3 regions of the Ornithinibacillus salinisoli genome follow, and region 2 is predicted to be linked to each of the others. Evidence: riboswitches for the same ligand, from Rfam matches in the RefSeq annotation. Region 2 holds a riboswitch; each other region holds the start of a gene.
The links. Region 2 has a riboswitch for cobalamin ahead of ACFSTA_RS01300 (DUF4430 domain-containing protein). Riboswitches for the same ligand answer to the same signal wherever they lie in the genome.
Positions count from the first base shown of each region.

Region 1 (5,845 bases), on a different contig from region 2:
TTCGCGGCTTTTCCGTCTAATTCATTTTGGGTTGCACATGGTAAGGCGATATCACATGGAATGGACCAAATACCTGAACTTCCTTCCATATATGTTGCACTTGGATGGATGAGCGCATATTCACTTATTCTTCTTCTCTGTACTTCTTTTAATTGTTTGACTGTATCCAAATTAATGCCATCTGGATCATAAATATAACCTCCGGAATCACTGCAGGCGATAACGTTTGCGCCTAATTCCATGGCCTTTTCTATCGCATAAATAGAAACATTACCCGATCCTGATATAACAACATTTTTACCAGCTATCGATTGTCCTTGGTCATTGAGCATTTCTTTTACAAAATAAATGGCACCATAACCTGTTGCTTCCTTACGAGCTAAACTACCACCATAAAGAAGTCCTTTCCCTGTTAAAACACCAGCCTCAAAACTTCTCTTTATTTTTTTATATTGACCAAACATATAGCCAATCTCTCTAGCACCAACACCAATATCACCTGCTGGTACATCTGTATCTGGTCCAATATGATTCGCTAACTCCATCATATAGCTTTGGCAAAATCGCATAATTTCTCCGTCAGATTTTCCTTTTGGATCGAAGTCAGCACCACCTTTTCCGCCACCAATTGGCTGTCCAGTTAGAGCGTTTTTAAAAATTTGTTCAAACCCGAGAAATTTGATTATACTCGTGTTAACAGATGGATGAAAACGTAAGCCACCTTTATAGGGCCCAATAGCGCTGTTGAATTGTACGCGGTACCCTCGGTTAACTTGAATATTGCCCTGATCGTCTACCCATGGTACACGAAATGTTATTAATCGTTCTGGCTCAACGATTCGTTCTAAAATATTATGATGTATATAATGTGGATTCTTCACCAGAACCGGTTTTATTGATTTGAAAATCACATATACTGCTTGGTGAAATTCTTCCTGGTTAGGATCTTTTTCCTTCACTTTATTAAACACACTATCGATATAATTTTGAACTTCAACGGAAGTATTGGTCTCTGTAAGTAAACTCATGGTGTCCTCCTGTATATGCAATATAAGTACTAGATATTAAGACTAGGTATAAATTATATCAAACAACAATCAAAATTGAAGTGAAACGCTCATGAAAATTTTGTTACAAATTTGTTTCTCTATTTCCAGGTTACGATAAAATGGATAGAGTTTCTCCTGTTATTTTGAACAGTATTTAACATGTTTATTAATGTATAATGCATGATAACTAATTTTCTTTTATATTGCCCTTTACCTTTACGTAACGTGAACATTTATAGTAAGTGAAAGGAGTTGAACATGACATGCTAATTAAAGAAGTAGCTGAAAAGCTAAATACAACAGCACGGTCCATACGTTTTTATGAGGAAAAGGGGCTGATATCACCAAAAAAAGATGAGGAAAATGACTATCGATATTTTACGGAAAAAGACTTGCTCCGATTAAGTACGATACTTGCATTGCGAGAAGTAGGCTTTCCAGTTAATGAGATCAAAGTTCTTTTAGAAGATCCTAGTATGAGTATCCAACAGTATCTGAATATCCAGCGGTCTGCTTTATATGAAAAATGGATTGAGATGAGAGATATGATTGAGACAATTGACGAAATGGTTGATCGGACAACGGAAGATTCCTATTTACCAAAAGACTTTTATGCTTTGGCGCAACATCTTAAGAATTTAAAATCGATCCGTAAAAATTGGACTGATCGTTGGAATTTTGATCAACAGGCATCAGACTATGATGAAAATATAAAAAAACAAGGATTCTCTTTCAATGTACATGAGGGTTATGATCAAGCACTCGCAAGAATAGTCGAAAAAACATCATTACAGCCTGGGAATACATGTTTAGATATTGGAATTGGAACAGGTAACCTTGGTTCAAAGTTTTTACAAGATGGTATCAAAGTGATTGGTGTTGATCAATCTGAAAAAATGCTTGAAAAGTGTAAGGAGAAACATCCACAAATAGAAACACGAAAGGGACATTTTCTTGCGCTTCCGATCTTGGACCATTCCGTAGATGCCGTCGTATCAAGCTATGCATTACATCATTTACCTGATGAGGAAAAAGTCATAGCACTAGAGGAAATGACAAGAGTATTAAAACCAAATGGACAAATTTGTATCGCAGATCTCATGTTTACAGATAAAGTACATCGTGAAAAGGTGATTGCAGACTTTCAAGCGGTAGGCAACCAAATCGCGATCGAATGTATTGCAGATGAATATTATGCTGATCGATCCTTGTTAACAAATTGGTTTTCTAACTGTGGTTATCAAATTGAAAGTTACCAGTTTAATAGGATTTTAGGTATGATCTATGCAAGACGTCATAAATAATTTTCTATTCCTTATTGCATCCGCTATCAATCTATGATAGCATTATATACAACATATTGAGTTAATAAAATACAAAACATACTATATATAGTATCAACAAGTTAAGGTGACACGAGTTGTCTTAAAAGGGAATCTAGTTAGAATCTAGAACTGCCCCCGCAACTGTAAGTGTGGACGAACGAGGAAACCACTGTATCAGCATCGATTATGATATGGGAAGGTCTTTAGTAGGGAGAAACACAAGTCAGGAGACCTGCCATAGCTTAGTAGTTTCATTTCTCCGGGGTGAGAGAAGGTGGAACGATAGAGATTCTATGTTTTCATTTCTGTCGTTTTAAGCCGTTCCTCCAACAAGAGTGAACGGCTTTTTATATATTATCAATGAAAAATGGAGGAAATACGATGATTACAGATACTTCAATGATCCATGAACACGTCTGCGGTTTGGTTGATCAAGTAGCACAAGAATTTAATTTAGATATGAAAGCTTATAAAGAAAAGTCTTTACAAGCGATTAGTCCAGAAATGTCCTGGGAAAGAGCAACAGATATTTTAGTGAAAAATGCATTAGAGAACATTGATGAAGCAACTCCAAACTGGACTTACGTTGCTAGTCGAATATATTTACAGGAGCTATATCGTCAAGCAGGAATGACCAGGAATAACGATCCCAAATTGGGTTATGGATATTTTTATCAATTAATAGAACGATTAACACATAAAGGTATTTATACGAAGGATTTATTATTGAAATACTCTAAGAGTGATATAGATTTTTTAGAAAAGCAAATGGTTTCAAATCGAGACTTGCTATTTAATTATTTAGGCTTATATACCTTAGCAACCAGATACTTAGCAACAGACCACGAAAAAAATACATATGAGTTACCGCAAGAACGGTGGATGATTATTGCCATGCATCTAATGCAGGATGAAGACCGTGCTAAGCGACTGAATTTAGTAACAGAGGCATATTGGGCACTAAGTAATCTATATATGACTGTAGCAACACCGACATTAACGAATGCAGGCAAAACGCATGGCCAATTATCAAGCTGTTTTATTGATACGGTTGATGATAGCTTACAATCTATTTACGACAGTAATACCGACATAGCAAAGCTATCTAAAAACGGTGGCGGAATTGGTGTCTACATGGGAAAAATTAGAGCAAGAGGTAGTTCTATTAAAGGATTTAAAGGCATGTCTAGTGGCGTCGTTCCATGGATTAAGCAGTTAAATAATACTGCCGTTAATGTCGACCAGCTTGGGACAAGAAAGGGTGCCATAGCCATTTATTTGGATGTATGGCACTTGGATATTGAATCCTTCCTCGATTTAAAACTAAATAATGGGGATGAACGGATGCGGGCTCACGATATTTTTACCGGGGTTTGCTTGCCAGATTACTTTATGGAGCAAGTAGAAAACCGTGGTGATTGGTATTTATTTGACCCCCACGAAGTTCGACAAGTAATGGGGTATTCGTTGGAGGATTTTTATGATGAAGAGAAAAGTGACGGGGAATGGCGCCTGAGGTATCAGGAATGTATTGCATCGGAGGAATTAACGAAGAAAAAAGTACCTGCTATTGAAATTATGAAACGAATTATGAAGTCTCAACTCGAATCAGGTACACCATTTATGTTTTACCGAGATGAAGTAAATCGTCAAAATAGTAACTCGCAAAATGGTATGATATATTGCTCCAATCTTTGTACGGAAATTACACAAAATCAGTCGCCTACCGAATTTATCGAAGAATATATCGAAAATGAAAACACTATAGTTAAGAAATATAAAACTGGAGATTATGTTGTATGTAATTTAAGTTCGATTAATTTAGGAAAAGCTGTCCCAGATCAAGTGTTAGATCGTTTAATTAAAATTCAAGTTCGTATGCTTGATAATGTAATCGATATTAACACATTACCAATAAAGCAAACACAGCTAACCAATCAAAAATATCGAGCGATAGGATTAGGTACCTTTGGATGGCATCATTTATTGGCGCTAAATAACATTCGTTGGGAGTCTCAGGAAGCAGTGACATTCGCAGATGAATTATATGAAAACATCGCATATTTAACTATAAAAAATAGTATGGAATTGAGTAAAGAAAAAGCTGCTTATCCTGCATTTGAAGACAGTAAATGGAGTACTGGTGCTTACTTCGAAGAAAAGGGATACACAGATGAGAAGTGGACATCGCTCCAACAAGATGTACGAAAGTATGGGATACGTAATGGGTATTTGATGGCAGTTGCGCCAAATTCAACAACTGCAATGATAGCTGGTTCGACAGCTAGTATCGATCCTATTTTTAAAGTATTCTACAACGAAGAGAAAAAAGATTTTAAAATTCCTACTACACCACCAGACATCAATCATCAAACATATGATGTGTATCGAAGGTCTGCGTATATCGTTGATCAAAGATGGTCTGTTAAGCAAAATGCAGCACGGCAAAAACATATCGATCAGAGTCTATCATTCAATTTCTATGTCCCGAATACCATACGGGCATCTGTTCTTCTTGACTTGCATTTATTGGCATGGAAAGAGGGGCTAAAAACAACTTATTATGTTCGATCAACTTCTAGCGACATAGAAGAATGTGAGTGGTGTTCAAGTTGAGAGCAGTAGTAGCTTATTTGTCATATAGTGGAAATACGATGGAAGTTGGGGAACGTATTGCTGCAAAATTAGAGAAGGAAGGTCTGGAGGTTGACCTGCATCGTATTGGGGTTGATCCTCCCATTGATACGGGGGCTTACGACTTTTTATTTATTGGAACTTTTACATGGGAAATGGGAGCGACACCAAGTGAAGTAAAAGATTTTGTATGGGAAATAGGATATAAACCTAATAATGTTGCTGTTTTTGGTACAGGAGACACCCAATTCGGGGGGGACGAGTTATTTTGTAAAGCGGTCGACAAGCTCGTGCAATTTTACAATAGTAGGTGGACAGGATTGAAAATTGAACAATCCCCAAGAGGATATCAAGAACAATTAATTGATCAATGGGTGGAGGGAGTAACAAACAATGTCAAAGTCTTTGCTTAATAGAGCGAAAACATTAGAACCTTTATATCCAAATAAATCGACTGGTATATTTGGGGGTAAATCAAGTGGAATCCTCAATTGGAATGATATTGCTTATCCACATTGGTATAAAATATATAAGCGGCTTATCGGAAATTATTGGCAAGCTGATGAAGTGAATATGGCCAGTGATGTAAAACAGTTTTCCTCTTTGACGCAATCAGAACAAGATGCGTACTTAAAGATAATTGGACTATTGTCCACATTGGATGCACCGCAAACGAGAACAGCGCTTTTGTTGTCCTTATATGCGACAGATGCTTCTGTGCAATCCATAATGGCAGTAATTGCTCAACAGGAAGCAGTACATAATGAAAGCTATTCGTATGTATTATCCTCTATTGTGTCTTTAGATGAACAAAACAGATCATTCCAATTGGGAAGG
Region 1 covers NZ_JBHUMI010000008.1:232,155-237,999, forward strand. Annotated here, with positions in the region: gene gdhA (NADP-specific glutamate dehydrogenase) at 1-1,028, opposite strand, end outside; gene ACFSTA_RS04790 (MerR family transcriptional regulator) at 1,313-2,353, shown strand; cobalamin riboswitch at 2,441-2,628, shown strand; gene ACFSTA_RS04795 (ribonucleoside-diphosphate reductase subunit alpha) at 2,756-4,990, shown strand; gene ACFSTA_RS04800 (flavodoxin) at 4,987-5,421, shown strand; gene ACFSTA_RS04805 (ribonucleotide-diphosphate reductase subunit beta) at 5,402-5,845, shown strand, end outside.
Region 1: another riboswitch for cobalamin. It lies ahead of ACFSTA_RS04795 (ribonucleoside-diphosphate reductase subunit alpha); the one in region 2 lies ahead of ACFSTA_RS01300 (DUF4430 domain-containing protein).

Region 2 (5,845 bases):
AACTTCTACACGCTTTGTCGCATGATCTGAAACATTTGTTTGGGAAACAACTTCATCCTTTGCACAACCGGTTGTAATTATCGTGAACAGTGTGATAAGTATAATGAAAAAAAAGCGTCTCATCTCGAGCTCTCCTTTCCAAGATGAGGAGATCCCCCATTGCTGATGGGGGAATCCTTCACCAAATTAAGCTTTCGTTCTACGATTTAGCCATAAAACAGTACTCCCTAACAGTAATAACATGAATCCAAACAGCAAGAAATTCATTGTGTTGGTAGCTGTATGAGGAAGTTTTTTGCCAACGGTTTCCTCCTTGCCTGTTTCTTCCTGGTTTTTCTCTGATTCTTGTTTATCTGAACTAGATTCCTCATTATTTTCTTCCTTACCTGTACCATCATCGGTTTCTTTTTCATTATCTGAGCTTCCCTTTTCAACATCATTACCAGTTTCATCTTCAGTATCAGTCGCGTCTTCCGTATCTTCTTCGTCTAGAGATGGTGTAAATTGATAGACCGTTTTTCCGTCTCCGAGAACAAACTTTTGATAAGCAAGGAATGCAAGAAACGCTTGTTGTGTAGACATACCCATTGAATAATCATCATCAATAATATGACTAAATCCCCCATCACTCTGCTTAAACTTCAATAAATGCTGTACGAGATTTCCACCATCTTTCGTGAATGCATCGCTTGTAGGGTCAATGCCAATGGAGGATAAACCAGTTATCACTTGGGATACTGATTCACTAGAATCCCCACCATTGAAAACTTCAAAGTATCCACCTGTTTCATCCTGTTCTGTCGATAAGTAGGTAACTGCTCGTTCAATCGCTGCTGAAACTGCTGGACGATCTTGATAAGGAGCTAGTGCTGTTAACACCATTCCTGTAATATCCGCAGTTGGTCTGTCACCAAATAGTGCCCATCCACCAACGTCATACTCTTTATCCATGATTAAATCGATAAATAGATTTCTAACTTCATCGGAAACTTGATAGTCGCCACTGTCAATCGCTAATAAACCATAGATTGCCATATTAATAGATGGATTTTCAAAACTTCTGTGCTGTACAAGTTTATCCACTAAATTGTATCCAGCAACATCAGTCGCGTCTGTCCCAGCAGCAGATAATCCAATAATTACTTTTTCTAAATCAAATACGTTACGGAATTCCCCTTCTAGTTCTTTCACTCGGTGTTCTACGCTTGCCACATAGGACGATGGTATTCCTTGATCGGTATGAGCTATTCCCCAAATCCACCATTCATTACCATATTCCATAGCAATATTGTTATTCGCAATATACGTAGTGATTTCACTAATGTTATCTTGAATGATTTTATTCGTTATTTCCGGTAAAACATTATCAGTTGTTTCTTCTTTTTCATCTTCCGTTGAACCGTCTCCAGTATCTTCATATGATTGGATAGTCAACTGTACATGTTCTTCAGGCTGAACCTGATGTGCAACAATACTCGCCATTAATGGCTCTTCATTGACTGCTACTTGCCAATAATCATTTGTCTCTAGTTCCGTATTTCCGATATTTTGTATAAATGTAAAATATTCATTATCTACTGCGATTTCTAATGTTTTGTCATTGGTTATCGCAGCTTGATACAAGGCATCGTATGCACTCGCACCTTCCATTAGGGTTACCTCTGTTTCGCCTATAATAGTGCTTCCATCTTCAGCAATTGCTGATACTGTAACAGGAACAGAAGGAGTAAAATTATCAGTTAACGTGAACAAGATGTGTTCACCATTTTCAACCTCATATCCAGAAGCACCAACATCCGGGCCATGCCCATACACATTAAAAGACCACCAAAGTGAATCCGTTTGAACGGCATCTCCAATTCCTGTGATCATGTTACCAAAATCAAATTCATCATACGTAATCTCTACATTATGCTCTTCTCCAGCTTGAATCAGAACATCGAACGCGGTATCTCCCTCTTCGATTTGCATTGCAGTTAATGGAAGAACGGTTTCTCCATCTTCATCAAGTGCTATGATTGTAACCGCATTTTCTAACGTTGCTGCATAACTAGTTTGTGGTTGTAAAAAGACTAGATTACTAACTACTAAAAGAACGGTAAATAATACTGCAAGTTGCTTTTTTATAATTTTTTGCATCGCTTCATCATCCTCCGGTTTAATTTCATTAAAAAAAGCACCCCTTATATAGGGATGCATGAACGGTTATATGATTAGCGACGCTATGTATAGGTAAACCTATCATAAAACATGTGCAAGCACACCTCCCTATCCGCGTAGGTTGAATGGCGTAAAATACTAGGCAGGTCTCCTGGCTTATGTTCAACATTATCTATCACCTTCCCATCCGAAGACAGTGGTAACTTAATAGATAACTCCCATTTACAGTGGCGGGACCGCGCCGGATTTGCACCGGACTTCCCTATTAATGATTTCAGACGTGATCATGAAATCAACCTAATATTTTTCGTATTCAATTATCTTTATTGTAGTTAACAAATGATCTGAAGTCAAAAATAATTCATACTTTTGTAAAATATTTACGATGCACATGAGCGGTAACTATGCTGAGCGAGCAATGGTCTCCGACGTTTGGGCAATGGTTTACTTTGTGTGTCCGATATTCCCAGATCTTAAGATAAATATCCCACTATACTTCATTAAGGTAATTCATTACCGGCAGCACGGTAAATCCCGTACCATTCTTCTCTCGTCATTTCGACTTTTGATGCTTTGGCAATTTCTATTAAACGATTTGGATTCATTGATCCTACTACGGGTTGAATTTTTGCAGGGTGTCTTAAAATCCAGGCAATCGCTGTTGCTGATTTGGAAATTCCATATTTTTCTCCAACTTCCTGGAGCTTCGTATTTAATTCAGGAAACTGATCATTATCTACAAAAACACCTTCAAAAAATCCATATTGGAATGGGGACCAAGCTTGAATGGTCATATCATGTAATCGACTATAATCCAGGATACTTCCATCTCGATCGATACCATTTGCATTCTTCATATTTACATTTAATCCAGTATCGATCATGCCAGTATGCATAATACTGAATTGCAATTGATTCACAATTAAATCTTGTTCCACATATTTTTTTAGCAATTCAATTTGCATTGCATTGTGGTTACTTACCCCAAAATGACGTACTTTGCCGCTTTCCTTCAACTCGGAAAATGCTGCCGCAACTTCTTCAGGTTCAACAAGTGTATCAGGGCGGTGAAGAAGCAAGATATCGATATAATCTGTTTGTAATCGTTGAAGACTTTTATCAACAGAGTCTACAATATGTTCTTTTGAAAAATCGAAGAAGCCCTTTCGAATGCCTGTTTTTGTCTGCAGAACCATTTTCTCTCTAACAGAAGGATTCATTTGGATAGCTTCAGCAAAAATTTCCTCAGACTTTCCGCCACCATAAATATCGGCATGGTCAAAGAAATCAATTCCTAATTCCATCGCATGTTTGATGACATTCGCAGCACCTTCTTTTGATAAACTACTCATGCGCATACACCCTAACGAAATGTTCGATACGTTTATATCACTCGTTCCTAGCTTCATTGTTTTCATCATAACACCTCTATTTGATAATAATACTATAATTGTAGCACAACTTTTTCCACTAATATAAAATACAGCTGTTGATCTACTCTCTCTCATAGTTGAGCCACGCCACAGTTCGAATCATACAAAAAATCTGCCCAAGTTTCCTAATAACTTGAGCAGTTGTTTCATTCACCTATTCTCCCTTATAAACCCGTGCCTCATAAGGCTTTAACATAAACGAAGTCACATCGTTCATTTCAGAACTATCATAATTTCCGATTAATCTCTCTTTCACCTCAAATGATACATCATGTGGGAGCATAAATTCTACTTGTTCTTCACTAAAATTCGTTACTACGAGTAATTTCTCACCTTCATACGTACGCATGTAGGCATAGATTTTATCATGGTCAGGTAAAATCAAGTGATAATCCCCATACACAATAATCTCATGTTTTTTACGAAGTTCAATGAGTTGACGATAATAATGATAAATAGAGTTCGGGTCTGCTACTGCTTGTTTGGCATTGATCTCTTTATAATTCGGATTTACCTGTAACCATGGTTCACCTGTTGTAAATCCACCGTTTTCGGAATCATCCCACTGGACAGGTGTACGAGCATTATCTCTTCCTTTTACATAAATGGATTCCATAACCTTATTAGGGTCCCCGTTACCTTCGACTACTTTCTCATTGTACATATTCAGTATTTCGATATCTTTATACGCATCAATGGAATCAAACTTTATATTTGTCATGCCAATTTCTTCCCCTTGGTAAACATATGGTGTACCTTGCAGCATATGCAAGAACGTACCGAGCATTTTTGCAGATTCCACGCGATATGCTGCATCATTACCAAATCGGGATACAATCCTAGGCTGATCATGGTTATTCAAATATAAACTATTCCAGCCAACACCATGCAAACCAGTTTGCCATTTGGATATGCTGTTTTTTAAATCCCTTAGATCTAATGGTTTCAAATCCCATTTACCGTTCGGGCCGGAATCTAAATCCATATGCTCAAATTGGAAAACCATTTGTAATTCATCACGAGTTAAGTCGGTATACTTTTTCGCTTCTTCCACATCTACTCCAGGCATCTCACCGACTGTCATGATATCGTAGTTACCCAGTACTTCTTGATTCATCTCTTGTAAAAATTCATGAATTCGTGGCCCATTTTTAAAATATTTCGTTCCAGATACATATTTTTCTCCATTTGGATTCGGTGCATCTGGTAATCCTGGTACTTTGGAAATAAAATTGATTACATCCATCCGGAATCCATCAATCCCTTTATCAAGCCACCAACGCATCATCTGGTAAACTTCTTCCCGCAGTCTCGGATTCTCCCAGTTAAGATCTGGTTGCTTTTTACTAAATATATGCAAAAAATATTCATCCGTATTTTCATCATATTCCCAAGCAGAACCACTAAAGGTTGATTGCCAATTATTCGGTTCATTTCCGTTTTTTCCAGGGCGCCATATGTAATAATCTCGGTATGGATTATCCTTTGATTTTTTCGATTCACGGAACCAAGCGTGTTCATCTGAGGAATGGTTCACAACTAAATCCATAATTAACTTCATCCCACGATGATGGATTTCATCTAATAGTTCCTCCCAATCTGCCATCGTTCCAAATTCATCCATAATGGCTTGGTAATCTGAAATATCGTAACCATTATCATCATTTGGCGATTGATATACAGGTGATAGCCAGATGACATCTATTCCGAGTTCTTTTAAATAATCCAATTTTTCGATAATCCCTTTTATATCACCGATTCCGTCCCCATTACTGTCATTGAAACTTCTCGGATATATTTGATATACAACACTTTCTTTCCACCAAGTCTTGTCCATGATCATTCCTCCATCATTGCTATAGTAAAGAAAAAACAATTAGTAACACACTAATTGTTTTAATTATGTTTATCATACCAAAAGTCTATACAGGTAGGAAATGATTATGGCGATCCATATTCTTATCTTAACTAATTACTGGACTGGCTTTCCAAATACGCCTTCTCTTCTTCTGGACTATAAACACCGGTTGCTTCTCCGATCGTTCCACCTTGTATTTGCCAAATTCTATTATGGTCAGCATCTGCAGTCGAAAAATCTCCCCTCAACCACTTTTCTAATATACTCCGGTACACGTCTTCATACTCCAAGTTTACTTCATTCAAACCATCTAACAGCCACTGCACTCTTGATAGATGAATTTCATAAAAACCCCATTTTTCACTTGCAATGACTTTTTGGTGTGACATCCCAT
Region 2 covers NZ_JBHUMI010000003.1:236,044-241,888, forward strand. Annotated here, with positions in the region: gene ACFSTA_RS01295 (DUF4430 domain-containing protein) at 1-123, opposite strand, end outside; gene ACFSTA_RS01300 (DUF4430 domain-containing protein) at 187-2,139, opposite strand; cobalamin riboswitch at 2,285-2,476, opposite strand; gene ACFSTA_RS01305 (aldo/keto reductase) at 2,661-3,578, opposite strand; gene ACFSTA_RS01310 (glycoside hydrolase family 13 protein) at 3,748-5,430, opposite strand; gene ACFSTA_RS01315 (DUF6241 domain-containing protein) at 5,562-5,845, opposite strand, start outside.

Region 3 (5,845 bases), on a different contig from region 2:
TATAATAACAAACTTACACTTGAACCCCCATCTCTACCAGCCCGTCCAATCTCTTGAATATAAGATTCTATTTGTGGTGGGAAATGATAATGGATTATCAAACGAATATTGTTTTTATTAATACCCATTCCAAAGGCGCTCGTACAACAAATTACATCAAGTTGGTCACTCATAAATTGTTGTTGAATGGTGATTCTATCGATTTGTTCCATTCCACCATGATAAAAAGCAATCCGAAGAGTGGGAATCTTATGCGATAAAATACTTGAGACTTGTTCTGCTACTTGCCTACTTGAAAAGTAAATTAATGTCGGCACACGATATGTAGATAGGACATTTAATATAACTTCTATTTTTTCCTGGTTATCCACTACCTCTTTTACGGTCAAGGTAATATTATTACGATCCATTGGATAGATATGCTTCACAATATTTGGTTTATCTAATACTTTCAAAATATCCTCTTGTACCGTTTTGGTAGCTGTAGCACTTAGCGCTAAAATTGTTGGACTGCCTAATTCCTTTATAACCTGTTTTAACTTCAAATAATCAGGACGAAACTCATGCCCCCATTGTGAAATACAATGTGCTTCATCAATAACAAATAAACTTATATTAATTTTTTTCAATCGATTAATCAATTCTTTTTGCTGTAATAGTTCGGGTGAAACATATACTAATTTATATTGATTAATATGTTGGATAACTTTATTTCTGATTGTAGGCTCTAAAAAACTATTAATGGCAACTACCTCTTTAAAATTTGTTGCCCTTAGTTGTTTTACTTGATCCTCCATTAATGAAATCAAAGGTGAAACAACGATAGTAACTCCATCAAGTAATGTTGCAGGTAGTTGATAACATATTGATTTGCCAGATCCTGTAGGCAATACACCTAATATATCTTTCTGGCTAAGGACATCTTTAATTATTTCTTTTTGGCCACTTCGAAATGATGAATAGTTAAAATACCTTAGTAATTGCTGCTCTAAATTCATTTCTTCAATCATTTTATACCCCTATTTTAGTTGGTATTCGGTTTGCGATAATACAAGCCGAATTTGAAAATAGCTTATATTTTCGTGAACCGCATGTTTAATTTCTCTTAATTTAAATGACTTTAATTGTGTTATAGCTGCTACGATCTCTTTCTCGACCTTCTTATCTACATAATTATAAATTGGAAAATCAGTATCATATAGTGCAATTTCGACGATATGATCCTGTATGGTATTTTCCTTCAAGCCTCGTATCCTTGCTATATGGTCAATGCTGTAATTTCTATCTAAAAGTTGTTTCGTTCTTTTTGCTGTATTTGTAATGAGATGATTTCCTGACAAATCAGTAAGCAACAACGGTAAAATACGGTAGTTATCTTTATTATTGTCAATTCTTTGTAACATCTGATGTATAATACCTACTAGCAAAAGTCTAATATCTTCAGGCTCTAGGCTATACTTATTGGCAAGCTGATCAATACTCATTCCGTAATATTTGTACCCAGTTAAACGATCAACAAATATGGCTGCTTCTGTCGGTTTTATTTGTTGTAAAATAGAAGAAATATCATGGTATAAATGATGCAACAATGTTTGATTATCCCTCTTCGTTTTTCGATAATAATTTTTTACCCAACTTGTAACTGCTACTTTATCAACGATGGGAATAAATGAAAAGTTTTTCTTATTACTATTCGTTAAAGTTTGAATTAGTAATAATAAGCGTTCATAAAAGATGGGACTTATGCTACTGTATTTCAGACCATTAAAGTAAGAATAAGGTATTATGTTGTCATGTTGATTTAACCATTGTTTTCCAGCATTTGTAAGGCGAAATATTTCTTCCGAATTTGTCTCAAATGATATCAATTCGTTTTTATTTAACTCTTTGACTTTCTTATCAAAAAATTCTTTATGTAAGTTAGGATATAAACCATATACTTTCTCTATTTGGAACATCCTTGCATCGTGTATAGACTGTATCGATTTTTTTCCTTTCAACAAATGATAGATTCCAGAGATTGTGCGTTCCCCTTGCAAATGTAATCCACTTTTTAGAATAAAAAATTCTATATACACAATTAATATCACCTCTAACTCTCTAAATAACTTAATTATATGATACCATGATATTGTCTATTGAAATGTTAATCATACCGATTTACAATAACTATGAGGAATTTATTTACTAGGAGGCTTTTCGTTGACTGTTAACTATACGATTATCGATAAAGATACTTGTATTGCATGTGGTGCATGTGGTGCAGCAGCACCAGAAATATATGATTACGATGATGAGGGTCTCGCATACGTTGTTATTGATAATAACCAAGGAAATAAAAATATTCCAGAATCTCTTCAAGAAGATGTGATAGATGCTTTTGAAGGATGTCCCAGTGATTCTCTAAAAATATCAGAAAAACCATTTCATGGTGATCCATTGAAATTTGAAGAAAAATAATAATTAAATTATAACACAAAGAGGCTGTGACAAAAGTGTTTTAGTCAAAGAAAAATCCTAACTAATTCAATTCGAATTAGTTAGGATTTTTCTTTGAGAGTGTTTTCGTATACTTTGTTGCTAATCATATATAAAATGCGAAGCATAGTGCTAAACAATTGCGCCTGCATCTTCTAGTAATGCTTCGCACTAGGATTCCACGACGCAAGGGAAAAAGAGGTTTACGCAAGTAGTTCCCTCGCTTCTTTGGGTCTTATCGTCTTCGCTTGGAGTAGGGGTTTAGCGGAGCGGACATGGCGTACGTTATTTCGTAAAATAATCTCATTTGACAATGTAATCGGACATCAAGTACGTTATTTGCTCTAATTCGTACCAGAATATCTGTCATTCCGGTTAATAACGGAACAGATGTCCTTCCCCCCCTTTATTACCCAATTTGGTCACAAATAAGGGAAGCATTGTCCGTTTCCATACTTCTCCTATCCATGTATCCTCTTTGCCTCTTCGCGTTCCCTGTGGAAAGTTTTAGTTATGTTCTAGCATCATTGTGTTCAAAAATGATCATTAGCATATTTTTTCATGAAATAAGTTAAGACTGGATAAATCATCGTAATAAAAAATGCATTTCCAATAGCATGATATGTATCATATGGTAACCCTGCTAGATAATAAGGTAAAAACTTACCTGTAATTTGATATTGGGTCAAAGATATGACGAAACCGTAAAAATAACCACTTAGTATTGAAAATAACACGATACCATATAATGGAATACTTTTTTTCGTTTTACCTATTAACCCACTAACAATCCCAATGATCGCCCATGATACAATTTGCCAAATTGTCCAAATTCCCATACCAAGTAACATATTTGATAAAAAAGTAGTAAGTAACCCTAATAGTACTGCTGCAACAGGACCAAGTATTATACCGCATATAATAACCATGGATGTAACTGGTTGAATATTTGGAACAAATGATAGGGTAATTCTCCCAACAACCGCGATTGCAGCTAACAAAGCAAGTAATGTTAACTTGTATGTGTTCACTTCAAATTACCACGCTTGCAAATCAAAATTAATTTCTTCTCCTGGTGTTAATTCATACTCATTTGCACCAACTGATGCACTCTCACCATTAATAAAATACATCCAAGCTTTTTGTTCGCCTTCTTCAGGTGAGATACCTTCAATCGAAGTTATAAATCCACCATCTTCCTCAACATCAAAGTGTTCTTTCATTACTTCCATAAGAATATCACCTTCCTCAATGGATATTTCTTCCTTAGTAATGACTTCTGCACCTTCATCTTTGGAAATTAAAATTTCAACTGACTCTTCTCCGTCAGCGACATTAGCATCTCCGTTGTCTCCACTGGGATTCTCATTTCCACATCCAGCTACAAAACCAAGCACGAAAAGTAATGTAGCAATTCGTAAAACCCACTTACTCATATTCCATCCTCCTATATATTTCGATTAAGGATTCAAGTACTAAAAAAGCTAACTCAATGATAGAGTTAGCATTAGACAATCGACACAAATATAATGTTGTTCGGTCGCCTCAATAGTCCTATCCCCGGGATCATTGACACATTTAGATATTGGCAGGTCTACTGACTTATGAACTTAACCTACTCTAAGCCCTTCCCATATGTAACATATAGTGGTATTGCTTATTTCGTATTCACTTACAGTTGCGAGGACAGTTCTAGATTTTCACTAGATTCCCTATTAAGTAAATCACCATTATCTAATACTGTATTCAATTCTATAAATTATCTTATCATACTTAACACAAAACACAAATTAGCTTGCATCATTTGGCAATTTGAAATTAAAGGTTGTACCTACATTTAATTTACTATTTACCGTAATTTTACCGTGATGCGCATCGATAATATTCTTTGCTATTGCTAAACCGAGTCCCGTTCCTTTTTGCTTTTTATTCCTTGTACGAGATTTATCGGCTTTATAAAACCTTTCAAATACAAATGGTAAATCCTCTTCCGGAATACCACTTCCACTATCATTTACAGATACACTACATTCAGAACTTGTAATATCGATGGATACTTTCACAAATCCTCCTTCATCTGTATGACGGATTGCATTGTCGATTAAGTTAGTAAAAACCTGCTCTATTCTATCTGGGTCACAAACGACAGTAGAGAATTGAATATTCTTATCCAGTTCAAGTCTTACATTATTATCTTCTGCTATTCCTTTAAATTTTCTAATAATCCGAGAAACGTATGGTTCCACATCTACGGTTGTTTTACTTAATTGAATATGACCAGCTTCCATTCGCGCAAGATCTAATAGTTCATTAACAAGTCGACTTAATCGCAATGACTCCTCGTATATGATTTGTGCCAGTTCATTTTTCTCTTCCTTGCTCTCAGCAATATCATCAACAATTGCCTCACTGTATCCTTGAAGCATCGAAATCGGTGTTCTCAGCTCATGAGAAACGTTTGCAATAAAATCTTTTCTCAACTTATCCAATCGACGCTCTTCTGTCATGTCACGAATAACCGCAACTGCCCCTCGTACATAAGATTGATCGTAGAGTGGAGTCATTATCATGACATAACTTCTACCTTGGAGACTAATCTCTTCTAAAATTTCTTTTTCACCTTGTATTACATCTTGCAGAATACTATTTAATTCAGACGGTAACTTTCGATCCTTCCCATTACCCGCTTCATTCTTCTCGAAATACCAATCTTCTAAAAATCGTTCAGCTGGAGGGTTAATTACAATCATTTCGCCATTACGACTTAAGGTTACAACACCATCTGCCATGGAACGAACTATACTAGATAACTGTTCCTTTTCCTGATGTAGTGCGTTAATATGGAATTTCAATTGTCTACCCATACGATTGAATGCCATCGCTAACTCGCCTATTTCATCATAAGTTAATATTGGAACCTTTGTATTGAATTCTCCTCTTGTTAAATCTAGTGCAGCTTCTCGCATTTTTATTAAAGGAGAAGTTATTCTTGTTGACAGGAAAAAAGCAAATATAGTAGTTAAGACAATGGCTATTCCAGCTGCTAAAAAGATGATTTTAGTTGTTTCCGCTTTTGTCTGATCCACAACCTCTAAAGACTGATAAACGAATACTGCTGCATTCTCATTATCAATCGGATGACCAACTACAATGGCTCCTTGTTCACTTTCAGGTATATCAATTTGTTCCTGAACTTTTTGTTTGTTTGATAAAACTTGCTGTATATACCCTTCTTCGTTTAACCATTTTTCATTCAAATAAGCTAAACTCGCTTCACTACTTGATGAAAACCAAATTGAGCCATCTGGAAAGGCAATTACAACCTGACTTGCTGTATCTTTTACCCTTTCTGTCGTCTCATATATCA
Region 3 covers NZ_JBHUMI010000016.1:476,711-482,555, reverse strand. Annotated here, with positions in the region: gene ACFSTA_RS13120 (RecQ family ATP-dependent DNA helicase) at 1-1,010, opposite strand, end outside; gene ACFSTA_RS13115 (helix-turn-helix domain-containing protein) at 1,020-2,078, opposite strand; gene ACFSTA_RS13110 (ferredoxin) at 2,203-2,460, shown strand; gene ACFSTA_RS13105 (ECF transporter S component) at 3,012-3,509, opposite strand; gene ACFSTA_RS13100 (DUF4430 domain-containing protein) at 3,516-3,914, opposite strand; cobalamin riboswitch at 4,049-4,225, opposite strand; gene ACFSTA_RS13095 (ATP-binding protein) at 4,269-5,845, opposite strand, start outside.
Region 3: another riboswitch for cobalamin. It lies ahead of ACFSTA_RS13100 (DUF4430 domain-containing protein); the one in region 2 lies ahead of ACFSTA_RS01300 (DUF4430 domain-containing protein).